DNA from 2 places in the Streptomyces sp. NPDC085931 genome. Region 2 is predicted to be linked to the other one. Evidence: riboswitches for the same ligand, from Rfam matches in the RefSeq annotation. Region 2 holds a riboswitch; the other holds the start of a gene.
What was found. Region 2 has a riboswitch for thiamine pyrophosphate ahead of thiO (glycine oxidase ThiO). Riboswitches for the same ligand answer to the same signal wherever they lie in the genome.

Region 1 (5,738 bases), on a different contig from region 2:
CGGTCGGCGAGCGCGAAGGCCTCGCCCTGGTCGTGCGTGACGGCGAGCACGGTGGTGCCCAACCGGCCGAACAGTTCCTTCAGTTCGACCACCAGCCGCTCCCGCAGCGACCGGTCGAGCTGGCCCAGCGGCTCGTCCAGCATCAGCAGCCGCGGACTCGGCGCCAGGGCCCGGGCGAGGGCGACCCGCTGCTGCTCCCCGCCGGACAGGGCGGCGACGGCCCGGTTCCCGGCACCCGGCAGCCCCACCAGGTCCAGCAACTCCCGTACGCGTTCGGCCTGCCGCCGCTTGGACGCCCCGTGCATCCGCAGCCCGAAGGCGACGTTGCCTCCCACGTCGCGCTGCGGGAACAGCTGGTGGTCCTGGAACATCAGCCCCACGCCCCGCCGGTGCGCGGGCACGCCCGCCTGGTCCCGGCCGTCGAGCGTGATCCGCCCCGAGTCCAGCGGCTGCAGCCCGGCCACGGCCCGCAACAGGGTCGACTTGCCGCTGCCGCTCGGCCCCAGCACACACACGATCTCGTGCTCGGCGACCGCCAGATCGACGGCGTCCAGCACGGCCCGCCCGCCGAAGCGGACCGTCGCCCCCGTGAGGCTCAGCAGCATCAGAACTCCCCCGTCCGGTCCGTGCGCAGCCTCTCCAGCACCAGCAGGGCCACCGCGCACACCACCATCAGAATCGTCGACAGGGCCATCGCCTGCCCGTAGTTGAGGTCCCCGGGCCGCCCCAGCAGCCGGGCCACGGCCACCGGCAGCGTCGGGTTGTCGGGCCGCGCGATGAACACCGTCGCGCCGAACTCCCCCAGCGACACCGCGAAGGCGAACCCGGCCGCGATCAGCAGCGCCCGCCGTACCAGCGGCAGGTCCACCTCCCGCCACACCCGCCAGGGCGAGGCCCCGAGCACCGCGGCCGCCTCCCGCAGCCGCGTGTCCACCGCCCGCAGCACCGGAAGCATGGTCCGCACCACGAACGGCACCCCGACCAGCGCCTGCGCGAGCGGCACCAGGATCCAGGAGGACCGCAGGTCCAGCGGCGGTTCGTCCAGGGCGATCAGGAAACCGAAACCGACGGTCACCGCGGACACCCCGAGCGGCAGCATCAGCAGCGCGTCGAAGCCGCGCACGAACCGCCCGGCGTCCCGGCGGGTGAGCGCGACGGCGGCCAGTCCGCCGACCACCACGGCGATGAGCGTGGCGGCGAGGGCGTACGACAGGGAGTTGCCGATCGCCTCGATCGGCGGGACGAGGAACACTCCCCCGTCCTCGCGGGTCAGCGCCCGGTAGTAGCCGAGTCCGGGCGCGTCCAGGGACCGCTGGACCAGCACGGCGAGCGGCAGCAGGAGCAGCAGCACGACGGTGACGAGGACCCCGCCCAGCAGGGCCCACTGCCCGGCGCCGCGCGGCCTGCGCGCGGTCACGGACGGGTCCACCAGCCGCAGCGCGGTCTCCCGCCGCCGCACGGTCCAGGCGTGCAGCGCGAGGATCGCCCCCACCGCCGCGAACTGGATCAGCGTCAGCACGGCCGCCGTGGACAGGTCGAAGATCTCGGAGGTCTGCCGGTAGATCTCCACCTCCAGGGTGGAGAAGGTGGGCCCGCCGAGGATCTGGACGACGCCGAAGGAGGTGAACGTGAACAGGAAGACCATCAGCGCGGCGGCGGCCACGGCCGGGGCGAGCGCCGGCAGGGTGACCCGCCGCCAGGCCTGCGCACGGGACGCGCCGAGCATCCGCGCGGCCTCCTCCTGCCGCGGGTCGAGCTGCGCCCACAGCCCGCCGACCGTCCGCACGACGACCGCGTAGTTGAAGAAGACGTGCGCGAACAGGATCGCCCACACGGTGGTGTCCAGCCGTACGCCCCACAGCTCGTCGAGCAGCCCCCCGCGCCCGACCAGTGCCAGGAACGCCGTACCGACGACGACCGTGGGCAGGACGAACGGCACGGTCACCACCGCCCGCAGCACCTGCTTGCCCGGGAACGACAGGCGCGCGAAGACGTACGCGCCGGGGAGCGCGATCAGCAGCGTGAGCGCCGTGGAGACCAGCGCCTGCCAGGTGGTGAACCACAGCACGTGCCGGACGTCGGACTGCGCCAGCACCTCCCCGATGCGCCCGGGGTGCCAGGCCCCGTCGGCCTTCAGACCGCGCGCGACGATCGCGGCGACGGGGTAGGCGAAGAAGACCGCGAAGAACGCGACGGGCACGGCCAGCAGACCGAGCCGCGCCGCCGCGCCCCGCGTCCGGGCGGTCACTTCAGAACGAGCGAGGTCCACGACTTGACCCACGGGTCACGCCGGTCGGCGATCTTCGCCGGGTCCATGGTCTCCGGGTCCTTCGCCTGGGGCCCGTGTTCCGTGAACTCCGCCGGCACCCGGGCGTCCTCGGTCACCGGGTAGACGAACATGTTGAGCGGCATGTCCTCCTGGAACCGCTTGCCGATCAGGAAGTCGAGGAAGGCCTTGCCGCCCTCGGCGTTCCCGGCGTTGCTCAGCAGCCCGGCGTACTCGACCTGCCGGAAGCAGGTGCCCTCGGCGACCCCGGTCGGGGCGGTGCCGGGCTTCGGGTCGGCGAAGACGACCTCGGCGGGCGGCGAGGAGGCGTACGACACGACGAGCGGCCGGTCGCCCCCCGCCTTCTTGCCGCCGGCCGAGCCGGAGAACTCCTCGTTGTAGGCCTGCTCCCAGCCGTCGACGACCTTCACGCCGTTGGCCTTGAGCTTCTTCCAGTAGTCCGCCCAGCCGTCGTCGCCGTACCGTGCGGCGGTGCCGAGCAGGAAGCCCAGTCCGGGCGAGGACGAGGAGGCGTTCTCGGTGACCAGCAGGTTCTTGTAGGCGGGCTTGACCAGGTCGTCGAAGCTGCGCGGCGGCCGCAGGTCCCGGTCGGCGAAGTACTTCTTGTCGTAGTTGACGCAGATGTCGCCGGTGTCGACGGGCGTGACGCGGTGCTTGCCCTGGTCGACCCGGTACTCGGCCTTGATCCGCTCCGAGCCCTTCGCCTCGTACGGCTGGAAGAGGCCGTTGTCGAGGGCGCGGGAGAGCAGGGTGTTGTCGACGCCGAAGAAGACGTCGCCCTGCGGGTTGTCCTTGGTGAGGATGGCCTTGTTGACGGCCTGCCCGGCGTCGCCGTCCTTCAGGACGCGGACCCGGTAGCCGGACTGCTTCTCGAAGGCGGCGATGACGCCCTTGGACGCGGCCCACGAGTCGTGGCTGACCAGCGTCACGGTCTTGGAGTCGCCGGACCCCTGACCGCCGTCGGACGACCCGCACGCGGCGAGCGTGCCGGCCATGCCCAGCCCGACGACCGCGGCCGTCAGGCGCTTCGCGTTGATGCTCACTGGATTCCTCCTGGAGTGACCAGGAGAAGACGCGGCCCTGCCCGGGACTTCCGCCGTCCCGGGCAGGGCGCAACAGCTCGAGTGGCGACCGATCTCCCTACCCAGAATGACCTGGGCCAGGTTCGGAGGGTCTGCGGCTGGTGCCGCACTCTCAGCGCTGTGGCGCTCCCCTGTCGGAATATGCAGATGTTCTTACGACGGTCAGACTACCGTTCGGTGGCGGCGAGCTGACCACACGCCCCGTCGATCTCCTGACCACGGGTGTCCCGGATCGTCACCGGCACACCGTGCGCGGCGATGGCCTCCACGAACGCCTTCTCGTCCTCCGGCCGGGAGGCCGTCCACTTCGACCCGGGCGTCGGGTTCAGCGGGATGAGGTTGACGTGCACGGGCCGGCCCTTGAGCATCCGGCCGAGCCGGTCCCCGCGCCAGGCCTGGTCGTTGATGTCCCGGATCAGCGCGTACTCGATGGACAGCCGGCGCCCGGACCTGGCGCTGTACTCGAAACCGGCGTCCAGCACCTCGCGCACCTTCCACCGCGTGTTCACGGGTACGAGGGTGTCGCGCAGCTCGTCGTCCGGGGCGTGCAGCGAGATGGCCAGGCGGCACTTGAAGCCCTCGTCGGCGAACCGGTGGATGGCCGGGACGAGCCCGACCGTCGACACGGTGATCCCGCGCTGCGAGAGCCCCAGCCCGTCGGGCTCGGGGTCGGTGAGCCGCCGGATGGCGCCGACGACCCGGTTGTAGTTCGCGAGGGGCTCGCCCATGCCCATGAACACGATGTTGCTCAGCCGCGCCGGACCGCCGGGGACCTCCCCGTCCCGCAGGGCGCGCATCCCGTCCACGATCTGGTGCACGATCTCGGCGGTGGACAGGTTCCGGTCCAGTCCCGCCTGCCCCGTCGCACAGAACGGGCAGTTCATCCCGCACCCGGCCTGGGAACTGATGCACATGGTCACCCGGTCCGGGTAGCGCATCAGCACGGACTCGACGAGCGTCCCGTCGAACAGCCGCCACAACGTCTTGCGCGTGGTGCCCTCGTCGGTCGACAGATGCCGCACGACGGTCATCAGCTCGGGCAGCAGCGCTTCGCGCAGCCGCTCCCGGGACCCGGCGGGGATGTCGGTCCACTGCTCCGGATCATGCGCGTACCGCGCGAAGTAGTGCTGCGAGAGCTGCTTGGCACGAAACGGCTTCTCCCCGACAGCGGCAACGGCCTCCTTGCGCTCGGCAGGAGTGAGATCGGCAAGATGCCGCGGCGGCTTCTTGGCTCCGCGCGGGGCAACGAAAGTGAGTTCTCCGGGTGCAGGCATAACCCTTCCAGTGTGGCAGATCGACGCCGGGTGCCCTGGCGGGAGCGGGGTGGGGGTGGTCACCTGCGGTGAGTACAACGGCGGCGAGCCCCCGCCCGGCACCGGACGGAGGCTCGCTCCAGGGATCGGTTCCGTTCAGCCGGAGCCGACGAAGAGGACCAGCAGCAGCCAGACGACCGGAGCGGTCGGCAGCAGCGAGTCGAGCCGGTCCATGATGCCGCCGTGGCCCGGCAGCAGCGTGCCCATGTCCTTGATGCCGAGGTCCCGCTTGATCATGGACTCGCCGAGGTCGCCGAGCGTCGCGCTGACCGCGACCGCGAGGCCGAGGACCAGACCCTGCCACCAGGCGCCGTCGTCGATGAGGAACTGCATGCACAGCGCGCCCACGACCATGGCGAAGGACACCGCGCCGGCCAGGCCCTCGCGGGTCTTGCCGGGGCTGATGCGCGGCGCGAGCTTGGTCCGGCCGAAGCGCCAGCCGACGGCGTAGGCCCCGGTGTCGCTGACGACGGTGAGCAGCAGGAAGGTGAGCACCCGCTGCGGCCCGTCGTCCGCGGTCAGCATCATCGCGACGAACGTCGCCAGGAACGGCACGTAAAACGCCGCGAAGACGCCCGCCGTGACGTCCCGGAGGTAGTTCTCGGGCGGTTCCGTCATGCGCCAGACGAGCACGGCCAGGGCCGTCAGCGCCATGGCCACCCACGCGCCCTCGGCACCCCGGACGTAGCCGGCGACGACCATCGCGGCACCGCCGAGCGCGAGCGGCACGAGCGGCGCCCGGATGCCCTTGCGTTCGTCCAGCCGCTTGGTCAGCTCCCACAGGCCCACTACCACGGCGACCGCGACGACCCCGACGAAGACAGCCTTGACGATGAACAGCGAGGCGACGATCACCGCGCCGAGCCCGACGCCCACCCCTATCGCGGCACTGAGGTCGCGACCCGCGCTCTTCTTCTGCGGCTTGGGGGCCGGCTGTGAGGCGTCGGGCATGGGCTCCGGGTTCGTCTCGTTGCGGACCGGGGGGCCACCCGGCGTGGCGGTCCTCCGGTCGTCATCCTGGTTTCCGCCGTGTGCGGCCAGGTCGGGCACGATGGG
Region 2 (5,738 bases):
CGAGACCGTGCCCAGCACCGTGCCCGTGGTGTTCGTCACCGTGTCCACCGCGCGGACGAGCCCGAAGTCGGCGACCTTGACCCGGCCGTCGTCCCCGATCAGGACGTTCTCGGGCTTCATGTCGCGGTGCACGAACCCGGCGCGGTGCGCGGCGCCCAGGGCGGCCAGCACCGGCTCCAGGATGTCCAGCGCGGCCCGCGGCTGCAGCGCCCCGCGCTCGCGCAGCACGTCCCGCAGCGTGCAGCCGGCGACGTACTCCATGGCCAGGTAGACGTACGAGCCGTCGGTGCCCTGGTCGAAGACCTGCACCACGTTCGGGTGGGCCAGCCGGGCCACCGACTTCGCCTCGCGGATGAACCGCTCGACGAACGAGGCGTCGACGGCCAGAGCCGGGTGCATCACCTTGAGCGCGAGGACCCGGTCCAGGCGGGTGTCCACGGCCCGGTAGACCGTGGCCATCCCGCCGACCGCGATCCGCGCGTCGACGCGGTACCGCCCGTCGAGCACCTGCCCGACCAAGGGGTCCTGAAGGGTCGTGTCCACGCAGGGGAGTCTACGAGCCACGACCGACAGCCCCGCCCCACCGGCGGATCCGGGGCGGGACTGCAGCCGTCCTGTGACGTCCGCCCTACCGGAAGGCGGGACGCTCCGGATCCAGCACGGCCATGCCCTCGGCCGGCGACGACGCCTCGGCGAAATGCCGCCGCGGGATGCGCCCGGCCCGGTAGGCCAGCCGCCCCGCCTCCACCGCGTGCCGCATGGCGCCGGCCATCAGCACCGGCTCCTGCGCCCGCGTCACCGCCGAGGCGAGCATCACGCCCGCGCACCCCAGCTCCATGGCGAGCGCCGCGTCCGACGCCGTCCCGGCCCCCGCGTCCAGGATCACCGGCACGCGCGCGTGCTCGACGATCAGCTGGAAGTTGTGCGGGTTGCGGATGCCGAGCCCGGAGCCGATCGGCGAGCCGAGCGGCATGACCGCGGCGCAGCCCACGTCCTCCAGCTTCCGGGCCAGCACCGGGTCGTCGTTGGTGTACGGCAGCACCGTGAACCCGTCGTCGACCAGCGTCTCGGCCGCCTCCAGCAGCTCGATCGGGTCCGGCAGCAGGGTGCGCTCGTCGGCGATGACCTCCAGCTTGATCAGGTCGGTGCCGAGGGCCTCGCGCGCGAGCCGGGCCGTGAGGACGGCCTCGCCGGCGGTGAAGCAGCCCGCGGTGTTGGGCAGCACCCGGATCCCGAGCCGGTCCAGGACGGACAGCACCGAACCGTGCACCGAGGGGTTCACCCGGCGCATCGCGACCGTCGTCAGCTCCGTCCCGGAGGCCACCAGCGACCGCTCCAGCACGTCGAGGCTGGGCGCCCCGCCGGTGCCCATGATCAGACGGGAGGTGAAGGTCGCACCCCCGAGGACGAACGGATCGTCGGCCATGGTCAGCCTCCTTGGACGGCGGTGAGGACCTCCACGCGGTCCCCCTCGGTGAGGGGCGTGGACGGCCACTGGGCGCGCGGGACGACGGTTTCGTTGAGGGCGGCGGCCACTCCCGAGGGCGAGGCGGTGAGCGACTTCACGACGGTGTCGAGAGCCGTGCCGGGCCGGACGTCCCGGGGCTGACCGTTGACGGAGATGTTCATGCGGGCTGCTCCGTGAGTGCGGTGACGGTGCTGAAGCGCTTGGGGGTGAACGGACGGGCCTCCTCGGGGAGTTCACCCGTGACCAGGGCGTGGGCCAGGGCGTCGCCGGTGACCGGCGTGAGCAGGACGCCGTTGCGGTGGTGCCCGGTGGCCAGCAGCAGGCCCTCCAGGCCGGTCGGACCGAGCAGGGGCGCGTTGTCGGGGGAGCCGGGGCGCAGTCCGGCCCGGGTCTCGGTGAGCGGCAGCTCGGTGATGCCCGGGACCAGCTCGTGGGCGTCGCGCAGCAGCTCGTACACGCCGCCCGCGGTCACGGTGGTGTCCCAGCCGAGCTCCTCGCTGGTCGCCCCGACGACCAGTTCGCCGTTCTCCCGCGGCACCAGGTAGACCTGGCCGCCGCGCACCACCGCGCGCACCGTCCGGCTCAGGAACGGCCCGTGCCGCCCCGGCATGGCCAGCCGCAGGACCTGGCCTTTCACGGGCCGCACGGGCGGCAGCACGTCCCGCGGCACCCCCGTGAGACGTCCGCTCAGGCTGCCCCCGGCCAGCACGACCTGCCCGGCGGCCAGCGCGGTGCCGTCGGCCGTGACGGTGCCGGTGGCCCGGTCCCCGCAGACGGTGAGCCGCTCGGCCCACACCCGGTGGAACACCACACCGGCCCGCTCGCACGCGGCGACCAGCGCCCCGGCCAGCCGCCGGGGGTCGATCTGGTGATCGCCGTCCACCCGCAGACCCCCGCGCACGCCCGGCGCGAGCATTGGCTCCAGGCGCCGGCACTCGCGCCCCGACAGCCACTGGGAGTCCAGCCCCGACTGCTGCTGCAGGGCGTGCAGCTCGCGCAGATGGGCCCGGTCGTCGGCGTCCAGGGCCACGGCGAGCGTGCCGCAGCGGCGGTAGCCGAGGTCGTGGCCGGTCAGCTCGGTGAGCTCGGCCGCGAAGTCCGGGTAGCGCCGGGCGGAGGCGAGGTTCAGGCCGAGCAGGGTCTGCTCGCCGTAGTGCAGCTCCGTGACGGCGGCCAGCATCCCGGCCGCCACCTGCGCGGCCCCGCCGCCCGGCTCGGGGTCCACCACCGCCGTGGCGAGTCCGCGCTGCGCGGCCCGCCAGGCCGTGACCAGCCCGATGATCCCGCCCCCGATGACGAGGACGTCTGAGGTTCGCGTACGCGACATGGGCGTCCAGCCCCTCCCTTCGCCGGCATGACCCGGATCAGGTTCGTACGGTCGGAGGCCGCCAGCCTCCCTCTCAGCCCGGTGCGTCCGGGCTCCCGCGAGTCCTGCGCACCACCCTAGCCGGACGCCCTGCGCCGCAGTAAGGGAGCCTCCGCACGGAACCGGCCACCGAGGCGTCGTATCCGGGCCGTTTGCGGGTACCCGGACAGGCACACCCGGGTGGCGGGGCGGGCGCTGTGGAGCAGGTCACGGCGCACGGGCACTGACTGACGCAACGTCAGCTGACTATGGTGATCAGGTGAGCGAGCAGACGCAGGAACCAGGGTCGTCCGCGCCGCGGCGCGTGGTCGTGGCGGGCGCGGGCATGGCCGGTGTGCAGACCGCGGTCGCGCTGCGGGAGCGGGGCTTCGCCGGCGCGGTGGTCCTGATCGGCGCCGAGCCCCACCAGCCCTACGACCGGCCGCCGTTGTCCAAGGCCGTCCTGCTGGGCAAGTCCGAGGGCTCCGCCTTCGACGTCGACTTCGAGGCCCTGGGCATCGAACTGCGGCTCGGCTGCGAGGTGCTGGGCGTGCGTCCCGGCGCTCACGAACTCGACACCGAGGACGGGCCCGTGCCCTACGACGTCCTGGTGATCGCCACCGGTGCGGAACCGGTCCGGCTGCCCGGCGCGGAGGGCGTACCCGGCGTGCACCTGCTGCGCACCCTGGACGACGCCGAGCGGCTGCGGCCGGTGCTCGCCCGCCAGCACGACATCGTGGTGGTCGGCGCCGGCTGGATCGGCGCGGAGTTCGCCACCGCCGCGCGCGAGGCGGGCTGCGCGGTGACCGTCGTGGAGGCCGCCGAGCGGCCGCTCGCCGGGGCACTGCCCGCGGAGGTCGCCGCTCCCATGGCCGGCTGGTACGCCGACGCGGGAGCCGTGCTGCGCACGCACGCGCGCGTGGACCGCGTCGAGCCCGGCGCGGTCCTGCTCGACAACGGTGCGCGGCTGCCCGCCGGCGCGGTCATGGTCGGCATCGGGGCCCGCCCGGCGACGGCCTGGCTCGCCGGTTCCGGGATCGAGCTGGGCGGCCACGGCGAGATCGTGGCCGACGCGCACCTGCGCACGTCGGTGCCGGACGTGTACGCGGTCGGCGACTGCGCCTCCTTCCCCTCGGGGCGGTACGGCGAGCGCCTGCTGGTGCACCACTGGGACAACGCCCTGCAGGGGCCGCGCACGGTCGCCGCGAACATCGTCGGCCGGGCCACGGGCGAGCCGCCGGCCGTCTACGACCCGGTCCCGTACTTCTGGTCCGAGCAGTTCGGCCGGTTCGTGCAGTACGCCGGGCACCACGCGGGCGCCGAGCGGACCCTGTGGCGCGGCGACCCGTCCGGTCCGGCCTGGACGGTGTGCTGGCTGCGCGGCGAGCGGCTGGTCGCCCTGCTGGCGGTGGGCCGCCCCCGCGACCTGGCCCAGGGCCGCCGCCTGATCGAGTCGGGCACGCCGATGAACCCGGTGCTGCTGGCGGACCCGGCGAGACCGCTGAAGGCGGCCGCGGCGTAGGCCTCCGGCCGGGGGCGGCGGTGGGTCGGGGGCTTGTGGTCGGGGGCGGCGGTGGGTCGGGGGCTGCGGTCGGGTGCGGCGGTGGGGCGGGTGCGGCGGTGGGCCGGGGGCCGGGGGCCTGTGGTCGGGTGCGGTGGTGGGTCGGGGCCAACGCCCGGTGCGGCGGTGGCTCGGGTCTGCGGTCGGGTGCGGCGGCCCGCGCCCTGTGCGGCCGTGGTTCCGGGCCCGCGCCCGAGCGGCTGTGACCCCACGGCCCACGGCCCACGGCTGGAGCCCGCGTCGCGGTACGGCCCTGCCGCAGGGCCCGTGTGCGGGGCTGCGGCGCAAGGCCGTGGCGCAGGGCCGTGGTCCGCTGTCCGGCGGGTGCCGGGCCCGGCGCGTCCGCCCGGGTGGACCGGGTCGGCTTCCGGCTGTCAGTGGCGGATGGCAGGCTTGTTCCGTGACCGAGATTGACGCAAAGATCGATGCTCTCGTCCCTGCCTGGCTCACCCTCCCCGACATCGCCGAACAGTTCGGCGTCGAGGTGACGCGGGTGCGGCAGCTGGTCAAGGAGGGCCAGCTCATCGCCGTACGCCGCGGTGAGAACCGCGCGCTGCACGTCCCCGCGGACTTCATCGACGGGGACAAGGTCGTCAAGGGCCTGGCCGGGACCCTGACGCTCCTGCGGGACGACGGCTTCACGGTCGAAGAGATGCTGGAGTGGCTCTTCACCCCCGACCCGTCCCTGCCTGGCACCCCGGCGCAGGCACTTCGTGAGAATCGCGGCACGGAGGTGAAGCGCCGCGCCCAGGCGCTCGCGGTCTGACCGACCCCGACCGAACAACCGCCCGGCACCGCCGCCTGAGCGGGTCCGGGCCCGAACAACCGCCCGTAGGGGGCCGTGGCCCGTGGGGTCACGGCCCGGAGGCAGGCCGTGCCCGTTTCGGGTCCACGGCCGCGCCGGGCCGGCCGAGAGGCAGGCGTAGGGTGCCCGAGGCGTCGTGGCGGCCCGGGCCTCGCCCGCGAGCCGCACACGCACCCGTACGGCACCGACGTACCGCGGGCGCGCCCCGCGGCACCGACCTCCAGGGGGACACCCATGCCCGGCACCGCCACCATCACCGCCACGGCCCGCGCCCGGCTCGCCGACGCCCGGGTCTACCTGTGCACCGACGCGCGCAAGCGGCAGGGCGATCTCGCCGAGTTCCTGGACGCCGTGCTGGCGGGCGGCGTCGACATCGTACAGCTGCGCGACAAGGGCATGGAGGCCGCCGAGGAGCTGGAGCACCTGGCCGTCTTCGCCGACGCCTGCGCCCGGCACGGCAAGCTGCTCGCGGTCAACGACCGCGCGGACGTCGCCCACGCCGCCGGCTCCGACGTGCTCCACCTCGGCCAGGGCGACCTCCCGGTCCCCGCGGCCCGCG

Region 1: linked by a shared signal. The riboswitch ahead of ACIGAN_RS13480 (thiamine ABC transporter substrate-binding protein) and the one ahead of thiO (glycine oxidase ThiO) in region 2 are both predicted to bind thiamine pyrophosphate.

The regions. Positions count from the first base shown of each region.
Region 1 covers NZ_JBITSK010000005.1:507,223-512,960, reverse strand. Annotated here, with positions in the region: gene ACIGAN_RS13490 (ABC transporter ATP-binding protein) at 1-605, opposite strand, end outside; gene ACIGAN_RS13485 (ABC transporter permease) at 605-2,269, opposite strand; gene ACIGAN_RS13480 (thiamine ABC transporter substrate-binding protein) at 2,245-3,282, opposite strand; TPP riboswitch at 3,407-3,512, opposite strand; gene rlmN (23S rRNA (adenine(2503)-C(2))-methyltransferase RlmN) at 3,537-4,643, opposite strand; gene ACIGAN_RS13470 (phosphatidate cytidylyltransferase) at 4,779-5,738, opposite strand, start outside.
Region 2 covers NZ_JBITSK010000021.1:61,199-66,936, reverse strand. Annotated here, with positions in the region: gene pknB (Stk1 family PASTA domain-containing Ser/Thr kinase) at 1-543, opposite strand, end outside; gene ACIGAN_RS32865 (thiazole synthase) at 629-1,426, opposite strand; gene thiS (sulfur carrier protein ThiS) at 1,429-1,629, opposite strand; gene thiO (glycine oxidase ThiO) at 1,626-2,795, opposite strand; TPP riboswitch at 2,793-2,904, opposite strand; gene ACIGAN_RS32850 (NAD(P)/FAD-dependent oxidoreductase) at 3,094-4,335, shown strand; gene ACIGAN_RS32845 (Rv2175c family DNA-binding protein) at 4,775-5,140, shown strand; gene thiE (thiamine phosphate synthase) at 5,414-5,738, shown strand, end outside.